Regions from separate parts of the Undibacterium sp. Ji22W genome, predicted to be linked through region 3. Evidence: predicted binding sites of a transcription regulator. Region 3 holds the regulator's gene; each other region holds the start of a gene.
The links. Region 3 encodes sigma-54, which starts transcription at its own class of promoters, with help from an activator protein. Its sites were predicted from a motif close to TGGCANGNAANCTGCTTT; they were not measured.
Positions count from the first base shown of each region.

Region 1: a site for sigma-54 is predicted at 1,378-1,395, ahead of prpB (methylisocitrate lyase). Genes of this name have one in related genera too.
Region 2: a site for sigma-54 is predicted at 3,613-3,630, ahead of glnA (type I glutamate--ammonia ligase). Genes of this name have one in related genera too.

Region 1 is NZ_JBMPOU010000003.1:800,522-808,085, reverse strand. It holds gene prpC (bifunctional 2-methylcitrate synthase/citrate synthase) at 1-313, opposite strand, end outside; gene prpB (methylisocitrate lyase) at 455-1,345, opposite strand; gene prpR (propionate catabolism operon regulatory protein PrpR) at 1,602-3,221, shown strand; gene ACO0KW_RS15980 (response regulator) at 3,381-3,758, shown strand; gene ACO0KW_RS15975 (chemotaxis protein CheC) at 3,761-4,375, shown strand; gene ACO0KW_RS15970 (diguanylate cyclase domain-containing protein) at 4,372-5,361, shown strand; gene ACO0KW_RS15965 (substrate-binding periplasmic protein) at 5,400-6,140, opposite strand; gene ACO0KW_RS15960 (ATP-binding protein) at 6,472-7,564, shown strand, end outside.
Region 2 is NZ_JBMPOU010000002.1:4,235-11,798, reverse strand. It holds gene ACO0KW_RS06905 (TonB-dependent receptor plug domain-containing protein) at 1-2,700, shown strand, start outside; gene ACO0KW_RS06900 (rhodanese-like domain-containing protein) at 2,775-3,233, opposite strand; gene glnA (type I glutamate--ammonia ligase) at 3,829-5,244, shown strand; gene ACO0KW_RS06890 (DUF4124 domain-containing protein) at 5,362-5,865, shown strand; gene glnL (nitrogen regulation protein NR(II)) at 5,944-7,005, shown strand; gene ntrC (nitrogen regulation protein NR(I)) at 7,102-7,564, shown strand, end outside.
Region 3 is NZ_JBMPOU010000005.1:18,072-25,635, reverse strand. It holds gene aroKB (bifunctional shikimate kinase/3-dehydroquinate synthase AroKB) at 1-1,332, shown strand, start outside; gene ACO0KW_RS19405 (deoxyguanosinetriphosphate triphosphohydrolase) at 1,387-2,532, shown strand; gene ACO0KW_RS19400 (DUF4197 domain-containing protein) at 2,563-3,297, shown strand; gene ACO0KW_RS19395 (enoyl-CoA hydratase/isomerase family protein) at 3,428-4,519, opposite strand; gene hpf (ribosome hibernation-promoting factor, HPF/YfiA family) at 4,661-5,014, opposite strand; gene ACO0KW_RS19385 (RNA polymerase factor sigma-54) at 5,268-6,758, opposite strand; gene lptB (LPS export ABC transporter ATP-binding protein) at 6,775-7,518, opposite strand; gene lptA (lipopolysaccharide transport periplasmic protein LptA) at 7,529-7,564, opposite strand, start outside.

The DNA.
Region 1 (7,564 bases), on a different contig from region 3:
TCACATCCATAGGATGTGAAGACGCTGGCAAGGCTTCTAAAGCCGCTTTCAAATTTGCTGGCAAACCGCGCAAGGATTTCAACTTCGCTTTGTAGGCGGCAAGTTCTGCCACAGTCGGCAACTTACCATGTACCAGCAAATGCGCGATTTCTTCAAACTCGCAATTATCCGCAACGTCCAAAATGTCGTAGCCACGATAGTGCAAATCGTTACCTGTTTTGCCTACGCTGCACAAGGCAGTATTGCCAGCTGCAACGCCAGACAAAGCAACAGATTTTTTTGGTTTGAATGTTGGGTTTTCTTGTGTGGTCATTTCGTTTTCTCCAAAGTATATTCAGTTCAATTTCAAAACCCCTCAACGCCGAGGCGCTAAGAAAACGAAGAAAGAGGAAGCTCGTCTCTGCGCTCCTCTGCGCCTCTGCGTCTCGGCGTTGAGGGGTTTAAATTTAAATTATTATTTCCCTTTTTGCTGGGCAAACAGAGCATCTAATTTTTGTTCGAAGTCGTGATAATTGATACGCTCATAGAGCTCCATGCGTGTTTGCATAGTATCGACCACATTCTTTTGCGTGCCGTCGCGACGGATCGCAGTGTAGACATTTTCCGCTGCTTTGTTCATGGCACGGAATGCGCTCAATGGATACAGCACCAGACCAACGTCAGCGGAAGCTAGCTCCTCGACTGAGTACAAAGGTGTAGAACCGAATTCAGTAATGTTCGCGAGAATAGGCACTTTGACTGCATTAGCGAATTGCTTGTACATCGCCAGTTCAGTGATCGCTTCGGGGAAGATCATATCGGCACCAGCTTCAACGCAAGCCAACGCGCGATCAATCGCTGCTTCCAAGCCTTCTACTGCCAGCGCATCGGTACGCGCCATGATCACGAAATTTTCATCAGTGCGTGCATCGACAGCAGCCTTGACGCGATCAACCATTTCTTGCTTACTAACGATTTCTTTACCTGGACGGTGACCGCAACGCTTGGCACCGACTTGATCTTCAATATGCATCGCTGCCGCGCCGAACTTGATCATAGACTTGACGGTGCGCGCAACATTGAAAGCGGAGGAACCAAAACCGGTATCGACGTCGACCAACAAAGGCAAATCACAGACGTCAGTGATACGGCGCACATCAGTCAACACATCGTCAAGATTGGAAATACCCAGATCTGGCAAACCCAAAGAGCCCGCTGCGACACCGCCACCGGACAAATAGATCGCCTTAAAGCCAGCACGTTTCGCCAATAAAGCATGATTAGCGTTGATCGCGCCGACGACTTGTAACGGAGATTCTTCTTGCATCGCCTTACGGAAGGCTGCACCTGCGGAATATTGAGACATGTTCTTTTCCCTTTAAGTTGGATGCAATCCTTATTGCAAAGCGCGTGCCAATCGCGATGGATCGCACAAACCAGGTTAGGAGATACTTTAATAATCAAACACTTAAAAGATGGCAAAGCGTGAAGAGCTTGAGCAAAAAACTCAGCTATGTTGCAGAATCACGTTGCAGATGAAACAAATTTGAAACATAATGCAGGCAATATGAAACATCATTTGAAACACCGAATGAAACATAGCATATTTAAGTGAGAATACTATGAGCCGCCGCCCTCCCATTCCCCGAGACCCCCAAGACAAGCCTGTAATCTGGACAGTATCCATCTCACGCCTGTTCGATTTATTCCGTGACATCATGGTCGAATATGATGCCAGCGCAGATATCGAGCCTATTCATCTTGGTTTCGAGGAGGCTGCGCAAGTCTTGCGCGAACGTCTGCAGACCGAATGTTGCGATGCAGTGATTGCAGCCGGCTCAAATGGCGCTTACTTAAAAAATCGATTACCTATTCCAGTTGTCATCGCCAAAGCGAGCGGCTTTGACGTAATGCAAGCCTTAGCCCGGGCACGCAAAGTATCGCGTCAAATCGCGATCGTGACTTATCAGGAAACCATGCCTGAATTAGCCGATTTCAAGGCAACATTCGGCTTTCAGGTTGAGCAAAGAACCTACGTCACAGAAGAAGATGCAAAAAGTCAGATCAGCGAACTTAAAGCTATGGGAGTTCAAGCGATAGTAGGCGCTGGACTCATCACAGATTTGGCTGAAGAGGCCGGACTGACTGGTATTTTTATGTATTCCGCAGGCTCAATTCGTCAGGCTTTCGACGACGCCATTGAAATCTCTCGCTTGACGCGTCTAGAGGCATCAAAAGGTCGGCAACAACCAATTGGTGAGCTACGTGCTCGCCATAGTATCAATGACTTGCGTGGCGATTCCAACCTCATGCAAGAGGTCAGACAATCGATTATGTTGTATGCACGTTCACCTGCCACGGTGTTACTGCAAGGCGAAACTGGCACTGGCAAAGAGCTGGCTGCGCAGGCCATCCACAAAGAAAGTGCACGCGCCCGGCAACCTTTTGTCGCTGTCAATTGTGGTGCGATAGCGGAATCTTTACTTGAATCAGAATTATTCGGCTATGAAGAAGGCGCATTTACCGGCTCACGTCGGGGTGGACATGCTGGCTTGTTTGAAGCAGCAAATCGTGGCACGTTATTCTTAGACGAAATTGGCGAAATGCCGCTGAACCTACAAACACGACTCTTGCGAGTATTAGAAGAAAGAGAAATTGTTCGCGTCGGTGGTGTACGCCCGATACCGGTCGATGTCCGCATCATCAGCGCAACTCATTGCGACCTTGAACAGCGAATTCGCGATGGCAGGTTTCGTGCAGACTTATTTTATCGCCTTGCAATATTACGCTTGCGTTTGCCAGCGTTGCGAGAACGTCCGGAGGATCTTGTCACGCTGGCACAATGGAGCCTAAAACACGCATGTGCGTCGATCGGGGCCCGTCCACATCCGAATTTGCATGCGGAAGTGGCACACTGCGCCGATTTACTACAAAATTATACGTGGCCAGGCAATGTACGTGAGCTACGTAATCTGATGGAACGTGTCGCACTCTACCTCTCGGTTACGCCATTGCAGGCGATCACGTCTGGATTTCTATTAAAATTATTACCAGAAATGAAATCTTCGGAACATCAAAGGATCACTTCAGTCGACAGCGTAAGCATCAGCCAACCTATCGACGATGATCAGTCGATAGGAAGTCTGATGAGAAAATTCAATAATAACCGAGAAGCAGTCGCGCACGAGCTTGGCATCAGCCGAACCACGTTATGGCGTCGCTTACGTTCTATTCAATCGTGACTAAATGGTTCTTTATGCTTCTCAAAAAAGCCTAGAAAGACACAATAAGTCACAAATTTTCACCTTAATGTGCGGTATAACTCTATCTATTTATTCAAAAAAAGATGGGTAATATAGAATACACACATTCTAAGTAATCCGTCATTTATAGGACAATCCATGACCAGCGATACGAATTTGAAAAAATTATTAATCGTCGACGATAGCAAAGTATCTCGCATGATTATTCGCGCCAGAGTACAAGCCGTTTACCCAGATTGGGAAATCCTGGAAGCCAGTAACGGCACTGAAGGCATAGCCCTTAGCCAGCAACACCAACCTGATTTCTGTACGATGGACATCAATATGCCTGGCATGCTTGGCACCGAAGCTGCAGAAATTATTTTGAAAGAGATCCCGAGTATTCGGGTGGTGATTTTTTCTGCAAATATACAAGAGAGTTTTCAAGACCGAGCCTTGGCTTTGGGTGCGATATTTGTCGCAAAGCCCATCACAGAGAAATCTATAGCCGAAGCATTACGTTATTTTTTAGGATAATCGTGGAAAGCTTAACCGAACTTCATCTTGATGCATTGGCCGAGGTCTTTAACGTCGGCGCTGGCCGCGCGGCAGCCAGTTTGAGCGAAATCGTCGGGGATGAAGTAAAACTATCAGTACCCTCTATTGAGATCAAGAAATCGTCTGAAGTCGATGCGAGTGTCATGGCGTTCAACAGCATGAAATTTGGGGTAGTCAGTCAACATTTCTCAGGGCCGTTTGATGCACAGGCTCTGCTGCTGTTTACTGAGAGTCACGCACTCGAAATCGTCCGCGACATGATGGGCTCACAAATGAGCATAGAAGAATTAGCCGAATTCGAGCAGGAAGCCATGTGCGAACTAGGCAATATTATTCTAAACGCCTGCTTGTCGGCGATGGCGGATATGCTGCACATTTCTTTAGACAGCTCTTTGCCTGATTATAGAATCGCCTCGACTGATGACATTTTCAAAAGTCTTCAGAGCTCGCCGGAGCAACCCTATATTTTAGTTTTACACATTGATCTTTCTATCGAAAAACGTCATTCAGAAGGGCATTTAATTTTCTTGTTAAGCTCCATGTCTCTACAAAGTCTAGTGCAACAATTAGAGCAGTTTTTGGGAAAAATTGAATGAGTGCGTTAGAAAATTATCAGAAACAAATTTTGGACAGCATCAACATAGGGCTTATTGTCGTTGATGCTGAGGAAAATATTTTATTGTGGAATGCTTGGTTAGAAAAACACTCAGGTATCAGTGCCGAAAAAGCTTTGCATCACAAAATTGAAGCGGCTTTTGTCACAGCACCAAGCGCGGCATTTATGGCAGCTCTACGAAACAATCTGACCTATGGACTGCCAGCGGTTTTATCGAATGCCCTGCACCGCTCACCCTTAGCATTATTTAGCGTCGATGAAAATTTTCAGCAACAACTCGCCATTCATCAGTCGATTACGATCACCTCTTTAGTCACCGAAGACGATAGCCGCCGCTGTCTGATTCAGATATCTGACTCGAGCACTTCAATCCGTCGAGAAAAGATGTTGCGTTCGCATTCGGAAATATTAAAAAAGGACGCAACCACAGATAGTTTGACCAGCTTGTATAACCGCCGCTTCTTTGATGAGCATTACAAAATGTCCTTAGGTCAGGCGATCCGGCAAAAGCATCCGCTCTCGATCTTTATGGTCGATATTGATTACTTTAAACAATACAACGATTATTACGGACATCCTGCTGGCGACAAGATATTGATACAAGTTGCATCAACCTTAAAATCACAGATATCGCGCTCATCCGACATGCTGGCAAGATATGGTGGCGAAGAGTTCGTCATGGTTCTGCCAAATATGACAGAAGAAAATGCGATGCAATTCGCCAATAAATTGATTACTGCAGTAAGTCAATTAGCTTTGCCACACGTCAAATCAAGGATTGAGAAGCGCATTACGATCAGCATTGGTATCAGCACCTACGATCCGAATCAACACCGTGAAGTATCAGCCTTGATTGATGCTGCCGATACCGCCTTATATAAAGCCAAACAACAAGGCCGAAACCAAGCTTGCCTGTTGCCCTTGGATACCTTATTAGCACATCGTTTGCAAATTCATGTTGAGTAATATTGCTAGTGTGTCGGTGAATGAGTTGCGTGGCCGCATTAATGATAACCACGCAATATTGCTGGCAATTTTCCATTTTTGTTACCGCGAACGATGGCTTTGTCTATCTTCGCAATTACATCTAAATAGCGACCTTTCGCACTCGCAAAATGCGTGGTGTCATAGAACAACGGTCGGTCAGTGACATCAAAATGGTGCCCCTTTAAATCCGGGTCATTCGAATCTTGCACTACAACACGATTGATATACGCTTCGACTTCCTTAGCGTGCTCATAGCCGCGGACTGGCCATACCATCAGATCGCTGCGCTTCGCCATTAATTTTTTAAAGCGGGCGACGGTCGAAGAAGAGTCTTCCTGCAAGGAAAATATCACGTTACTGGCTTGATCAAATTCCAAACCATGGCTGAATCCACGTCCGGTACTAACGATTTTCCCACGTAAATCTTCGACACTTTTATACATAGGCTTTGGTGAGCCATAAGTGACACCCCAAACTCTCTCGATCACGACAGGCTGTGAAAAATGGTAAAGGCGTAATCGTTCCGACGAGCGCGAAAAGCCATAAATCACGCCTTCTCCATGCAGAGTCTCGAGCTGGGCGCGCTTCCATGGCAAGATAATTGGTTCAAATTTGAGGCCAGTTTCCCGCTCAAAATAAGCCAGAACTTCCATCAATTTGGGATCTGGAGCTTGCTGCTTACCTTGCTGATCCAAGTTTTCTTGTAAGAACAAACGTAGCGTTTGTTTCTCTCCCGCCTGTGCTGAACTTAAAAGCAAACAAAAACATGTATATAAGAATAATGTGAAACGAACTATGCGCATATAAAACCTGATACCTGATAAATGACTTTGGGCGTCAGTATCGCAGTGGAAGTCCTTTTGAGCAAGAAACACGCTCTGATCCTAGGTAAATTTACCACTGCGAGCAGCAGCTGCCGTCGATTCAATGCCAATAAGGAAATTAAACTTCAATAAATCAAGGCTGGATAATTTTTCAGGCAACACTCTGCTTGTTGACTGCCATGTCTTCGTAGATACTATCTATAAAATTCGTGCGCCGACAGATCCGAAAACTTCCGCTATTTAATCCACCTCAGGAGAGCTCTGAATGGAATCACCCATTATTCCTCAGAACGAGACAATTCGGCTTCAGGCTCTCCGTGAATTTGATATTCTCGACACACTTCCTGAAGAGCGATTTGACCGTTTAACCAGACTCGCGCAAAGTATTTTTGATACGGAAATCGCCTTGGTCTCATTGATTGATACCAATCGCCAATGGTTTAAATCAAGACAAGGACTAGATGCTTGTGAGACCGATCGCGACATTTCATTTTGTGGCCATGCCATCTTAGAGCATGATATTTTTCATATCCCAAATGCGTTACTAGACGTGCGATTTGCAGATAATCCGTTAGTCACCGGACCACCTCATATTCGCTTTTATGCTGGCGCGCCATTACGACCCGATGGTAAGAATAGCATAGGAACTCTATGCATCATCGATAGTCAGCCTCGTACACTCAGCATCAAAGAAAGACGGATTTTACGCGATTTGGCGGATTGCGTAGAACAAGAAATACTACAATCGCAACAAAGTCAGCAACATCATGCATTACTATCACTGACCAGAATTTCGTCGTTGATCGACCCTGACTATCAGGTCTTGCTGCGCAGTGCATTGAAAATAGCGCAAGATTTTCTGGGCATGCCGGATGCAATGATTAACCGTATTAGAAACAGCGCCTGTGAGGTGTTAATTCAATCAAGTGCAGAAGGCACTTCGGAAGGAATGTTGCTCGCACTAGAACAAACACTATGTTCAGTCACCATCGCAAAAAACAGTTTGATCCTACTCCCACAAGTACAAAAATCCGCCTATGCAGAACTAGCAAAAAAATCACCGATGGTGGTCAATGCCTATGTCGGCGCTCCCATAAAAGTAAAGCATGACATGTATGGCAGTCTGGTGTTTTTCTCTCCCAAACCACGCACACCGAATTATTTTAGCAAGGTAGAGATAGAATTTATCCAGTTATTTTCCGAATGGGTCAATAGTAAGATTCACGAATGGGAACTAGATTTATCCTTAAAATCACAACAACAGCTGGCCAAAGCGATTTCAAACGCGCAAGAGAAATTTATTCATGGGCAAGATCAGAGCAAAGCGTTTAGTGCCTTATTGCACGACATACTTGAGT
Region 2 (7,564 bases), on a different contig from region 3:
TCTATGTTTACTGGTTCTGATGGTGCGTCACAAGCGAATTTGCGTGGGTTAGGCGCACAGGGAACTTTGATCCTGTTGAATGGACGTCGGTTGTCTTTTTATGGCGCACCAGAAGGCTTTCAAACACAATTTGTCAACATTGATGCGATCCCGGCTGCGGCGATAGAACGAATGGAAGTACTGACCGATGGTGCTTCCGCAGTGTACGGTTCGGATGCGGTGGCGGGGGTGATCAATATCATTACTAAGAAATCATACAAAGGCTTTGAAGCCAGCGCGACGGTAGATAGTTCGCGCGATGTGAAATCGTATGGTGAGCGACAAGCAAGCGCCTTGTTCGGTTTCGGCGATTTGGCGACCGATAATTACAATGTTTATGGCTCTGTCAATTTGTACAAACGCGATCGCATCGCATTAGAAGATACTTACCTGAAACGACCTGAGCAGTTCTACATCAACAATCCTACCTATGTCAGTAATTTTCGCATCAATGAAGGTAGCCAACCAGGTGTGTTAAATCCTGGAACATTGTTTGTCTTCGACAAGAACGCAGCGAATAAACGGTACCAACAAGCTGCGTCTGGCTGTACCACTTTTGTGACCGAAGGCTCCGGTACCCGTTGCGTTTGGAATACCTTGCCGTACGCTCTGGATACTGGTCCAACCTCAGATCGCGCTACAGTTTTTGTTAGCGGCCGTATGAATTTGGGATCCGATTGGGAAGGCTTCGCTGAAGTCGCTTTCACCGACATCGATATGCGCGGTGAAAATGGTCCACGTACCTTCAGTAGTGGTGGCGGTACGGCAAACTGGTATTCGCGCAATACCGGCACAACACTTAATACGTTTAGCTATCCTTACTTAGGTCCGAATAATGTGTACCTGAAAAACATGAGTGCGGATCTCAAAGCGAAGATGGGTGGGGCTGCTGGCTTAACTTATTTATTGCAGGATGCGAACGGACATTTTGGTCAACAAAATACAGATAGAACTTATCGCGCCATGGCAGGTGTGCGCGGCGCATTTGGTCAGTGGGAATTTGAATCTGCGTTAGCGGTTGCAGGCAGTCATTCGACCTTATACCAAACCATTAATGTGAATAAAGATGGCTTTGAAAAAGCCTTCGGGCCATTCACGGTTGATCCTGTCACCAAGCGCACTTACATTGCGGACAATCCTGCGTATCAATTTGGTGTGATCAGTGACAGCAATGCCGCTTTATTGCGTCAGGCTTATCCAACTTTTGATATTCAATCTTGGACTAAGTTGGTGACTTGGGATGCCAAACTTGAAGGTAGTTTATTCAAGATGGATGCCGGTGATGCGCGCGCTGCCTTTGGTGTGAACCTGATGCATGAAGGCTTTGAAACGCCGGGTAATCAAGATGCAGCCAACGGTAAAATCACACAACAAGGTGGCTCATGGTTTGATGGTTCACGCACGATCGCGGCGATCTTCGGTGAAGCAATTTTCCCGTTAGCAAAGAATCTGGAAGTGAACACCGCGGCACGTATCGATAAGTATCCGAATTTTGCAGCGAATCTCGCGCCGAAGATAGGTGTGACGTATCGGCCATTGAGTGAACTCTTAATTCGCAGTACGTATTCGCAGGGCTTCCGTGCGCCGAACCTGGCTGAATCCGGTGTCGGTGGCGTGTACGCGCAACGTGGAGGTATGCGTGACACCGTGCGTTGCGACGAAACGAATGCGATCGCCAAGATGTTGATGAAGTCGGTCAGCGCAAGCGATCAAGATTTAGGTAAGTCCTTATTGAATTCAAATTGCAGTATCAATATTGGCGGTTTGACGCCACCGAACCCGGATTTGCAACCCGAAAAAGCCAAGATCAGCACATTTGGTTTAGTGTTCCAGCCGACCAAACAGTTTGATATTTCTGCCGACTATTGGTTTGTCTATCGCCGTAACGAAATCGTACGTCAGGATTTCACTGAAGTTTATGATCAAGCAGTTGAGAAATATGGTCCAGCGTTAATTGGCGCGCCTAATGCGGTTCGCGCACCAATTACTGATTTTGATAAAGCGAATATGGCAGCGGTGGCCGGGATGTGCGCTAATTCTGCCAACGCGGCTGCCTGTGCGGCTGGCGTACCGAAGTATTCTGTCGGGATTTTGGCAGGTTTGACGAATAAGTACATGAATCGTGGCCGTACTTTGCTCGACGGATTTGATATCGATGCGCATGCGCGTTTTGATCTCGGTGCTTACGGTAAGCTGAACTTTGGTACAGCAGCGACCATCATGAACCGGAATACCTACAATGGTGACGATGGATCTGGTTTCTCCCAAAACTATGTCGGCTATTACGGCAATCCAAAATTGCGTGCGAATTTCAATGTGGATTGGCAATATCGTGATTTCGGTGCCAGTGTATTTGTAAATTACACCGGTGGTTCTAAGTGGGCGTATGACAAGAATGACGAGGAAAACAATAACCCGACCTCATGTACTGCCGCTGATGTGGCGGTGGCACCAAATAATTGTGGTGGCGCACCCGCGTTTAAAACAGTCAGTTTAGGTTTGAATTGGACGCCGATCAAAGACCTGCGTTTGGGCTTGAATATCAAGAATGTGTTGAATACCAAACCCTTCTACGATCCGTATGGCTGGGAAGGTTACAATCATGGTTTGAATTTATTTGGGCGCGTGCTCAGCGTTTCGGCTAGTTACAAATTCAAATAAGCTGTCTGTTTAGTAAAAAAGCAGCGAAGGGATTCATTTCCTCGCTGCTTTTTTGCATAAACGCTGGTCAGACTCTAGGCACCGATCCAAGGCAAATCAGCTGAGCACCAGCCACCAACAGTTTTACGATGACCATGATGGTCTTTATCACCCTCGAATCCTTGCAAAATGTCATAGCAAGCGGTGTAACCGTTTTCTGTCGCCAACTTTGCGCCATGGCGTGAGCGCACACCAGAGCGGCATAAAAATAGGATAGGTGTATTTTTATCCGTGATCGCTGCAGTCAATTGCGCCATAAATTCTGGATTTGGCGCGCCACTAGGATACAGGCTCCATTGCACCGCCTTATGCTGTCCTTCCGCGATTTGCACGCGCCCGACCCAATCACGTTCCGCATTTGTACGCACATCGACTAATAGTACTTGATTGTTATCTTGCAACAATTGAAAAGCTTCCTCTGGTGTTACTGCGCCTGCATAAGGTAATTGTTGTTCTTGCCCGCGATGCTTTGCTTTATCGATTATGGTGTTCATTGGTTTTCCTTTGCTTTTATTTTGATTGATAGCGCCCGCTGGTGTGATCATCATCGCAGCTCGTTGCATTGTCTATTGTAGAACTTACGTTGAATTTCTGTTTGGCAATTTGCATGTGCGTTTTCAACATGGAGCATCGTTCAACAAGAAATGAATTTTGATGCGGAGAGGGAGTTACTTCGTGAAGTTTGCGCTGGCTTTCTCGTGCACCATTTCGACACTTCATATACGCACCAAATTGGTGCTTCATACTTTAAATGCATTATTTTGGTGCGTCCAATAATTTGTAGATATGATATCTAATTCATTGAGGTTGGATTTCTCTTTATAAAACAAAGACTTAAATCTACAGTTTTTCTTGCCTTCTTTCTCTTGTACATGGCACGCTTTCTGCTAATATCCTCGTCGTGTTCTCGATTCTTTTTTGCATTGTGATGGTGCGTTTTGCAAATTTTTGCCATCTTAGTGTCATAAAAAGGAGTGAGAATAGAGATAGATTGCAACAATACTGTCTATTTCTTATGCATTTTGATTTGATGTCGTAGTTCTAGAACTTATTTTTGAACGATTATTTTGAATGATTAAGGAGTTTCAAATGGCAATGACCCCAGCAGAAGTGTTGAAGATGGCGAAAGATAACGAAGTAAAATTCGTTGATTTCCGTTTCGCAGATACGCGCGGTAAAGAGCAGCATGTAACAGTGCCTATTTCTCACTTCGATATCGATAAATTCGAATCTGGTCATGCATTTGATGGTTCTTCTATCGCTGGCTGGAAAGGTATTGAAGCGTCTGACATGTTGCTGATGCCGGATCCAAACACGGCGAATATTGATCCATTTATGGAAGAAACGACATTGTTCATGCAATGTGACGTGATTGAGCCAGCCGATGGTAAAGGCTATGACCGTGATCCACGCTCTATTGCTAAACGCGCTGAAGCGTATTTGAAATCTTCTGGTATCGGTGATACAGCTTACTTCGGCCCAGAACCAGAATTCTTCATTTTTGATAGCGTACGCTGGAAAATCGACATGTCTGGCTGCTTCGTGAAGATTGACTCTGACGAAGCCTCATGGACAACAGGCGAAAAACTCGAGGGTGGTAACACAGGTCACCGTCCTACAGTGAAAGGCGGCTACTTCCCAGTGCCACCAGTAGACAGTTTCCAAGATATGCGTTCCGAAATGTGCTTGATTTTGGAATCCTTGGGCATTCCAGTCGAAGTGCATCACCATGAAGTTGCTGGCGCTGGTCAAAATGAAATCGGTACACGCTTCTCGACTTTGGTAGAGCGCGCAGACTGGACGCAAAACTTGAAATACGTTGTATGGAACGTCGCGCACACTTATGGTAAGACAGCAACTTTCATGCCAAAACCTATCGTTGGTGATAACGGTTCTGGTATGCACGTACATCAATCTATCTGGAAAGACGGCAAAAACCTGTTTGCAGGTGACGGCTATGCTGGTTTGTCTGATTTCGCGCTGTACTACATCGGCGGTATCATCAAACACGCTAAGGCATTGAACGCGATTACGAATCCAGGTACAAACTCTTATAAGCGTTTGGTTCCAGGCTACGAAGCGCCAGTGAAATTGGCTTACTCCGCTAAAAACCGTTCTGCTTCGATCCGTATTCCGTATGTCGCGAATCCAAAAGCACGTCGCGTTGAAGCGCGCTTCCCAGATCCATTGGCGAACCCATACTTGTGTTTCGCAGCTTTGATGATGGCGGGTTTAGATGGCGTGCAAAACAAGATTCATCCAGGTGAAGCAGCATCGAAAGATTTGTACCATTTACCACCAGAAGAAGATGCATTGATTCCAACAGTGTGCGCTTCTTTGGAAGAAGCTTTGGATGCATTGAACAAAGACCGTGAATTCCTGACGCGCGGTGGTGTGTTCAGCGAAAGCATGATTGATGCTTACATTGAATTGAAGATGCAAGATGTACAGCGTATGCGTATGACTACGCATCCAGCTGAGTTTGATATGTACTACTCACTGTAATTGGTGCAAAAAAAGCGGGGCTTGCCCCGCTTTTTTATTGAAAGCAAGAAGGGTAATTGTGCAAAATCATTGCTTGGCATACACTAAGCTCTTATTGACTACTCTACATTACCCACTATGAAGCAATATCTGATCGGTTTTGGCGCATTGTTTGGTCTGGCTTGTTTGACCAGTGTGCCTGTGCTCGCGCAGTCCGATGTGTATTTATGTGTTGATGCAAATGGCAAGAAAGAATACAAGAATACAGGTATTACCAAGGGATGTAAGTTGGTAGATTTGCCGCACGTGAATACGATTCCCGCACCTGCGTCTCCAAAAAAAGTCGCATCGACCACAGCGGCTAAGCCTACGGTGAGTCCAAGTGGTTTCCCGAAAGTGGATGAAGGAACACAAAAGGCCCGAGATTCAGACAGAAAACAAATTTTGTTGGATGAGCTGAAGGTGGAAGAGCAAAAATTAGAAGCGATTAAAAAAGAATATAACGGTGGTGAGGTTGAGCGCCGTCCAGATGAGCGTCAGCCATCTAAATATGTAGAGCGGGTGAATAATTTAAAAAATGATTTGGCGCGTACAGAAAAAAATATCGAAGCGCTGAAACGTGAAATTGGCAACCTGAAATAAGGTCTGCGGTTGCAGGCATATAAAAAAGGTCGCTGTTGCGGCCTTTTTTTAATCCATTTTCAAGAGCAATTCAACTTAATGAATAAATTCGCAGGATTAGATTTGTTGGCCTCCGCCGTATTAGTGATGGATCCGCAAGGATGCATCGTGTATGCCAATCCCGCAGCTGAGAACTTGCTTGAGCGCCCATTTAAATTACTCTTCAAATTGCGCCTGAAGGATTTGTTTTTGAATGGCGATGAGCTGCTGACAGGCTTTGAACAGGCGGTCGCGCAGCAGTTTGCTGATAGGCGGCAAGATCTGATTTTGGAAAGAAATGGACATGAGCCTTTGCACGTACATAGTATCGTGACTGCACTCGATCATCCAGATATGCCAGTTTTGATTGAGTTGCGCGAAAATGTGCAGCAGCTCAAGTTAGACCGTGAAGAGCGTATGCAAGACCAGAACAAAGAAAATAAAGAATTGATTCGCAATCTGGCACATGAAATTAAAAACCCATTAGGCGGAATTCGTGGCGCAGCGCAACTACTAGAGTTAGAGTTGCCGGAGCGTGATGCGAAAGAATTACGCGAATATACCCAAGTCATTATTAAAGAAGCTGATCGACTGCAGGTCTTGGTTGATCGCCTATTGGCACCGAATCGCTTGCCTCAAGTGATTGCCGACGTGAACATTCATGAAGTTTGTGAGCGTGTTCGTAGTTTGATTGTTGCCGAATTCCCCAAAGGTTTGTCGATTAAGCGCGACTATGATTTATCGATTCCAGAATTTCGTGGAGATCAACAGCAGTTGATTCAAGCCGTATTGAATATTGCCCATAACGCGGCGCAAGCCCTGCGTATGCGGATGGCAGAAGGTGACGCAGAGATAGTTTTTAAGACGCGCGTAGTGCGCCAAATTACGCTGGCAAAAATTCGCTATAGGCTGGCATTAGACTTGCATATCATTGATAACGGTCCCGGAATTCCTCCGAATATTCGTGACCGGATTTTTTATCCACTAGTGTCGGGGCGAGATGGTGGCAGTGGTCTTGGCTTGACGCTGGCACAGGCATTTGTTACGCAACACGCAGGGATAATTGATTGTGAAAGCCGTCCGGGATGTACCGATTTTCGGATTTTGATTCCTTTGCCGTGAACCAAAATCGCGCATGGATCGCTTGGAAAGATGCGCTCAAACGGTGCGCAAGTGGAACAAGCGGCAAGAAAAACTTAATTTATGAGATGCTGATCAATGAAGAAGAACATTTGGATAGTCGATGATGATGATTCGATACGCTGGGTTTTAGAAAAAGCACTAGCACGCGAAGGATTCGTCACACGTAGTTTTATGAATCCAGACGATGTTTTGACAGCACTGGATGATGAGTCGCCGCAAGTCTTAGTTTCGGACATTCGCATGAATGGCGCGTCCGGATTGGATTTACTGCAAACGATTAAGCAACGATTGCCGAGCTTGCCAGTGATCATCATGACAGCATTTTCGGACCTCGATTCTGCAGTGGCAGCATTCAAAGGCGGCGCATTTGAATATCTGGCAAAACCTTTTGACTTGTCGAAAGCGGTAGAGCTAATTCGTCGGGCGCTGGAAGAGAGTGCGCGCGAAGCGACGGTTGAATTGGTTGCTGATGTTGAAACAGAAATTCTCGGACATGCGGCCGCGATGCAAGAAGTGTTTCGTGCGATCGGACGTTTAT
Region 3 (7,564 bases):
CGCCCCCTATTACGTACAGCTGATCCACGCAAAAAATTGGAAGAGCTGGAAGCACAGCGCGATCCACTTTATCGCGAAATAGCGCATGTTGTTATTGAAACTGGTCAGCCACAGTTGCAGACATTAGTGCAAACTATTGTTGAGAAGTTGCCAGTTTTACCCTCATCTACAGGCAATACTGTCAGTCACATTACGCAGAAATTTCACGATGCAATTAAAACTGAAGTGATTATGGAACAGGACATACATCAAGCGCGAACCTTACAGGTCGATTTGGGAGAGCGCACTTACCCAATCACGATCGGTCAAGAATTACTGTCGAAACCGAATTTACTAGAAAGCCGTATTAAGGGGCAACGCGTCGTGATCGTGACGAACACGGTGGTTGCGCCTTTATATCTCGAATCATTGACGCGGCAACTTGTTAGACTAAATAAGCAGGTAGACGTGATCGTTTTGCCTGATGGCGAAGAGCATAAAAATTGGGAAAGCCTTATGCAAGTGTTTGATGCCTTGCTTGCCAAGAAATGTGATCGTAAAACGACTCTGCTTGCCTTAGGTGGTGGCGTTATTGGGGATATGACCGGTTTTGCAGCATCAGCTTATATGCGCGGAATTTCTTTCGTGCAGATTCCTACAACCCTCTTAGCACAAGTGGATTCTTCCGTCGGTGGTAAGACAGGAATTAATCACCCACTCGGTAAGAATATGATAGGCGCGTTTTATCAACCGCAAGCGGTGATTGCAGATATCAGTACTTTGAATACTTTACCTGATCGTGAATTATCTGCAGGGTTAGCGGAAGTCATTAAGCATGGTGCTATTATTGATTCAGGTTTTTTTACTTGGATAGAAAATAATATTGAAAAATTGCGTGCCAAAGATATGGATGCTTTGTCCTACGCTGTTTTGCGCTCCTGCGAAATCAAAGCCAATGTAGTTAGGCAAGATGAACGCGAAGGTGGATTACGCGCGATTTTGAATTTTGGGCATACGTTTGGTCATGCAATTGAGTCTGGTTTGGGTTATGGAGTTTGGCTACATGGAGAGGCGGTTGGATGTGGTATGGTCATGGCCGCTGATTTATCGTATCGGCTAGGTTATATTGATTTTGTGACTAGGACGCGAATTGTGCAATTGGTCGAAGCAGCAGGATTACCAACGACCGCACCCGACTTGGGTGAACAAACCTGGCTGGAGCTGATGGAAGTAGACAAGAAAAATGAAGGCGGTCAAATCAAATTCATTTTGTTGAAACCCTTAGGAAGCAGTGTGATTACCGAAGTCCCAAAAGACAAGCTGCTGGCGACATTACGAGCTTGTATCCAATAGCCTATTCAATCGACTCATTCGGAAGAATTTACCACTAGCTAAGGAATGAAAAACATGTTTTCCGATCATGAGCTTGCTCCTTATGCCGCACAATCCGCGCAATCTAAGGGGCGGCGATTTTCGGAACCAGCGCCTCCTTCACGCTCCGAGTTTCAACGAGATCGTGATCGGATCATTCACAGCACTGCATTTCGTCGTCTTGAATATAAGACGCAAGTCTTCGTTAATCATGAAGGAGACCTATTTCGCACCCGCTTAACTCACAGCATCGAAGTCGCTCAAATTGCCCGTTCTATTGCACGTAACTTACGCCTGAATGAAGACTTGGTTGAAGCGATTTCGCTCGCACATGATCTTGGTCACACGCCGTTTGGCCACGCTGGTCAGGATGCCTTAAATGCCTGTATGAAGGATTATGGGGGCTTTGAACATAACCTCCAAAGTCTGCGAGTGGTTGATGTGTTGGAGGAGCGCTATGCCAGCTTCGAGGGCTTGAATTTAACATTCGAGGCTCGTGAAGGCATATTTAAGCATTGTTCACTAAATAACGCTAGAGAATTAGGTGAGTTGGGACTGCGTTTTATAGACAAAACTCAACCAAGTTTAGAGGCACAATTAACCAACCTAGCGGACGAAATTGCCTATAACAATCATGACATTGACGATGGCTTGCGCTCCGGCTTACTGACCGAATCGCAGCTGATGGAAGTAGATTGCTATGCTCGTTTTAGGCGGGAAGTTGATTCAACTTATCCTGGAATTTCAGGGCGACGCGCCATTGCTGAAACGATACGACGTATGATCAATCTATTGATTTCAGATTTAATTAGTACTTCTGAACAAAGAATTGCGGAGTGTAAACCACAGTCGATCGCGGATGTTCGTAACATGCCCGCGATGATCGCTTTTTCCGACAATATGTATCAAGAAGCAAAAGCGCTCAAAGCATTTTTGTATGAACACCTATATCGGCATTATCTGGTCAACCGTATGAGTAACAAGGCTAAGAATACCGTACGTGAATTATTTACTTTGATGATGGCTGAGCCAAGTTTAGTACCCCCAGACTATAGGGTTGCAAAAAAGGATGATCAAGCACAGCTGCTACAAGCGCGTCGAATCGCCGATTACATCGCTGGCATGACCGACCGTTTTGCGATTCGTGAACATCGCCGTTTGTATTTGATAGAAGAAGTTTGACTATTTATCCAAATTGAAAAAGGAACTGTTATGCGTACTTCGTTCTCGAACCTGACTGTGTCTGCAGCTTCAGCCACAGTTTCACTGCAACGAACCTCAATGATCATGGCCTCGTTACTGTTGAGTTTCTCAGCCTGCGCCGCGGATCTGAGTCAATTGAGCAATAAAGATGCAAATAGCGGGCTCAAGGCTGCGCTGGAACAAGGTGCGAATGCTGCGCTCGGCAAACTCGGTGCGGCCGATGGTTTTTTAGGGAATGATAAAGTAAAAATTCCGCTGCCATCAATCCTAGAGAAGGCAAAGCCATTGTTGAAATTGAGTGGACAAAGTAAGCAACTCGACGAATTGGTGATTGCTATGAATCGCGCAGCAGAGTCTGCGGTGCCGATGGCAAAACCATTGTTGCTCGACGCAATTAAGAGTATGTCGGTGACCGATGCAAAAAATATTTTGACTGGTGGCGATACTTCGGTTACAGACTTCTTTCGACAAAAAACGTCGACTGCATTAGGTTCCAAATTTTCCCCAATAGTGAAAGGTGTTACCGATAAAGTTGGATTAGCAAATAAATACAACACAGTGATGGGCAAGGCGCAAAAAATGGGAGCAGTGCCAGAGAATGAGGCAACTGTTGAGTCCTATGTATCAGGTCGTGCAGTGGATGCTCTATACACCATGATTGCTGAAGAAGAGAAAAAAATACGCCAAGATCCAATAGGGACGGGCAGTAAAATTATTGGCAAAGTATTTGGATTATTGAAGTAAGTAAAGGCCTAGCAGAATCGATATAGGACAGCCAGCCTGCACACAAATTTGTGCAGGCTAAGCAATTAAAACTGAACCTTATATGGAGAATTCGTACGAATTGCTGATCGTGCTTTCGCGCACTAGATGCTTAGCGCAAATATGCCAACGGATGTGCGTAAGCTGGCCAAATTTCATCGAAAAAACTTTGCACCAAGGCAGCGTTCACTTCGGCAATGTTAGTAGGCGACCAGCGCGGCAAATTATCTTTATCGACCACTAAAGCACGTACCCCTTCCAATACCTCGCCATGCTTAAAGCAGTGGCGAACCATGGTACGCTCTAGACGCAAACATTCGGCGACCGTCATTTGCTGGCAACGACGTAATTGTTCTAGCGTAACTGCCATCATGAGTGGAGAGCGTTTAGCCATCGTTGCTAATGTCGTGTTCGCAAATGGTGAGCTGTCCGCGCGCAAGGAAGTATCAATCGCTGTAAGTTCATTTGCGCTGAAATGTTGATCAATCAACGTTTTGTGCGTCGCTAATTGGCAGCCTTCAATTGCAAATTGCGGGGCAAATTGTGCGGCAAATTCACGTATAGTCTGACGTATATCAGCAGCGCTCGAAGTCTCAATTAGTTGCATCAAATCGGGTATCGATGTGCTCGGAATATACACGTCTGCCAAGTTCGCGTAGATCGCATCTGCTGCTTGTATAATTTCTCCGGTCAAACCTAAATAGGCACCGATCTGTCCTGGCGTTTGATTTAAAAAATAACCACCGCCAACGTCGGGAAATAGACCTATATTCACTTCAGGCATCGCCATTTTGGTACGTTCGGTGACAATTCGCAGGCGACTCGATACACCTGATTGGGCAATCCCCATGCCACCACCCATCACGACGCCATGCATCAGAGCGATGTAAGGTTTTGGGTAGAAATGAATTAAGTGATTGAGTGCATATTCTTCGGTAAAAAAGTCTTCTAAGAGGGCACTGTCTTGCATGGGGGTTTGCGTGCCAACATCGTAGAAAAAACGGATATCGCCACCAGCGCAGAAGGCTTTTTCACTACTACTTTGTATAAATACGGCGCGCACATTTTGGTCGTCGCGCCAGGCTAGCAAGCTGGCGGTGATCGTGCGTACCATTTCCAGCGATAGGGAATTGAGTGCCTTCGGTCTGTCTAAAGTAATGATGCCGATGTGATTTTTGATTTCAGTTATGACGTGGGAGCTCATATGTTTTTCAGAGAAATTAGTTATAGAGAGATTTTAACTCAGTGCTCTGGATAGCAGAAGGCACAATAAAAAAGGACGCTAAAAAGCGTCCTCAGGTCATCACTTGCAGTGAATCGGAATTGTGAATCAGAAATTCAATAATTAATCTGTTTGTGTTGAAGCTGGGTCAGGAATATATTTAATTGCATCGTGTTGATGTTCTTGAATTTTGTCCTTATGTTTAATTACTTGGCGATCGAGTTTGTCGACCAAGGCATCAATGGCCGCATATAGATCATGCGCTAAGCTTTCAACATGGATATCTTTTCCACTGAGATGTAAATTAATGTCCGCTTTGTGGCGTTTTTCCTTTTCTCGGAGCTTATCAACCGTCAAAATAACGGCGATATCAATGACTTGATCGAAGTGTCGTCTTACCCGCTCTAGCTTGCTTTGTACATATTCACGAATTGCAGGAGTTACTTCGACGTGGTGTCCACTGATGGTGAGATTCATACTGCGCTCCTATGGTGATATTGCTTTTATTTGCTATCTAAACTTAAAAAATTTGTTAAAGCTACCGAGCAATCAATTTTCCTTAGCGATACTCACTGTACCTAAGGTGCAGCTGTGATTCGCACAGAAAACTTGATGTCCCTGCTATGCTTAATCAGCATTTTTCGAACTCGTTACTACAATCGCTCATTGGTAATAAATGGTTTTGAGCTAAATCATATATAACGTTAGAAAGCAATAATTCAAGAACTGTTTAAAAAGATTTTCGTAGACTGACTGGGGGAATTTTCAGAGCTTCGCGGTATTTGGCAACAGTGCGCCGTGCGATGACCATTCCTTGTTCTCCCAATATGTCGGCGATCTTGCTATCCGAGAGAGGTTTCTTCTGGTCTTCTTCTCCTATTAATTGTTTGATCAGCGCCCGTATCGCTGTGGAAGATGCTTCACCGCCAGTTTCCGTTGCGACGTGACTGCCGAAAAAATATTTCAACTCAAACATGCCGTGTGGCGTCAGCATAAACTTTTGAGTTGTCACACGCGAAATAGTGCTCTCGTGTAATCCTAGTGTATCAGCTATTTCGCGCAAAACAAGGGGTCTCATTGCCACCGCACCGTGCGTGAAAAAATTGTATTGTCTTTCCACTATGGCTTGTGCAACGCGCAATATCGTGTCGAATCGTTGCCGCATATTCTTGATCAGCCACCGAGCTTCCTGTAATTGCGGATTGAGACTTCCATCGCCACGTTGTTGCTTCATTAAGTTGGCATACATGTGATTTATGCGCAGACGCGGCATCACGTCTCGGTTGAGCATAACTTGCCAATCGTCTCCAATTTTTTTAACAACAACATCGGGCACCACATAATCCGATTTTGCTGCGGCAAATGCCAGGCCAGGCTTAGGATTGCATTGGCGAATCACAACTTGTGCTTCGCGCAAATCTTCATCGTCGCAATGTAAAAATTTCCGTAATTTCGTGAAATCTCGCTGTGCGAACAGCGCTAAGTATTCCTGAACAATTTGTAGCGCTAGCCGACGGGTTACAAATGGAATCTTCGGGAAGCGTTTGATTTGAATCGCTAAACATTCGGCCGTATTGCGTGCTCCCACACCTTCAGGCTCAAAACTTTGCAACATGTTCAAGGCAAATTGCAGTTCTTCCAATTCCACGCATAAATCGATAGGCAAGCCAGCATGGATATCTTCTAAAGATTCACACAAATACCCATTTTCGTCGATGGCATCGATCACCAGTTCAATCAGAGCGCGATCACGTGGCTCACGAATAGAGATGCGCATCTGCTCAAGTAAATGATCGCGTAAGGTGGTCTGCGCCGCTTCTAATTGCGGCCTGCCATCTTCCTCATCGTTATTCTTCGAGCCCGATGCAGGTGCTTCGTCGAAACTCCAGTCGTCAGCACTGTTCGGCACTTCTGCTTCCGCCGAAGCTTCAGCAGCATCAGCGCTGGCTGAGGTTTCTGTTGCTTCCGAAGATGTATTTTCTACGGCTTTGAATTCGGTTTCACTTTGATTCGTTGCATTGTTCAGTGTACCGTCCGCGAGCAGGCGGACCGCGTTGTCTAAGGCATCGTCCACCCGTTCCAGCATCGGGTTTTCTATCAGCAAGACTTCGAGCTCTTGATGCAATTCTAGGGTTGATAATTGTAATAAGCGTATGGACTGTTGCAACTGCGGGGTCAGCGCGAGATGTTGCGAAGTACGTAGCTGTAGGCTTTGCTTCATGGCGTCTTCGCGTTCTTTACATGCGGAAATGTTCGCCCAAGTAGACGCGTCTTACCGTCTCATTGGTGATGATTTCGTCTGGACGCCCGCTTGCTAAGACGGAGCCTTGATTGATGATGTAAGCGCGATCGCAAATACCTAAAGTTTCGCGCACATTGTGATCTGTAATCAGAACGCCGATGTCACGCTCCTTCAAAAAGCGGACAATGCGTTGAATTTCTATGACAGCAATCGGATCAACGCCCGCAAACGGTTCGTCTAACAATACAAAACGGGGGTTGGTAGCTAATGCTCGGGCGATTTCAACCCGACGTCGTTCGCCACCGGATAAAGCGCGCGCAGGGTTCTCACGCAAGCCATCGATTTGCAACTCTTCTAACAATGTATTGAGGCGTTTATCAATCTCAATTTTTGATAACGCTTGACCAGACTCATTACTTTGCAATTCGAGCACTGCTCTGACATTGTCTTCGACTGATAGCTTACGAAAAACCGACGCTTCTTGTGGCAAGTAAGATAGCCCCAAACGAGCACGTTCATGAATAGGGAAGTTAGAAATATCCACACCATCAACATCAATCTTGCCAGCGTCAGACGGCACTAGACCCACGATCATATAGAACGATGTGGTTTTGCCGGCGCCATTCGGGCCAAGCAAACCGACGACTTCGCCGCTTTTGACTTGCAACGAAACGTCGTGTACCACCTGGCGCATGCCATAGCGTTTTTGCAGTCCCTGAATTACTAATGTGCTGGTCATATTGGTCTACTTACTTTTCTTGTTTTATTTCAGGCTTATGTTCAGA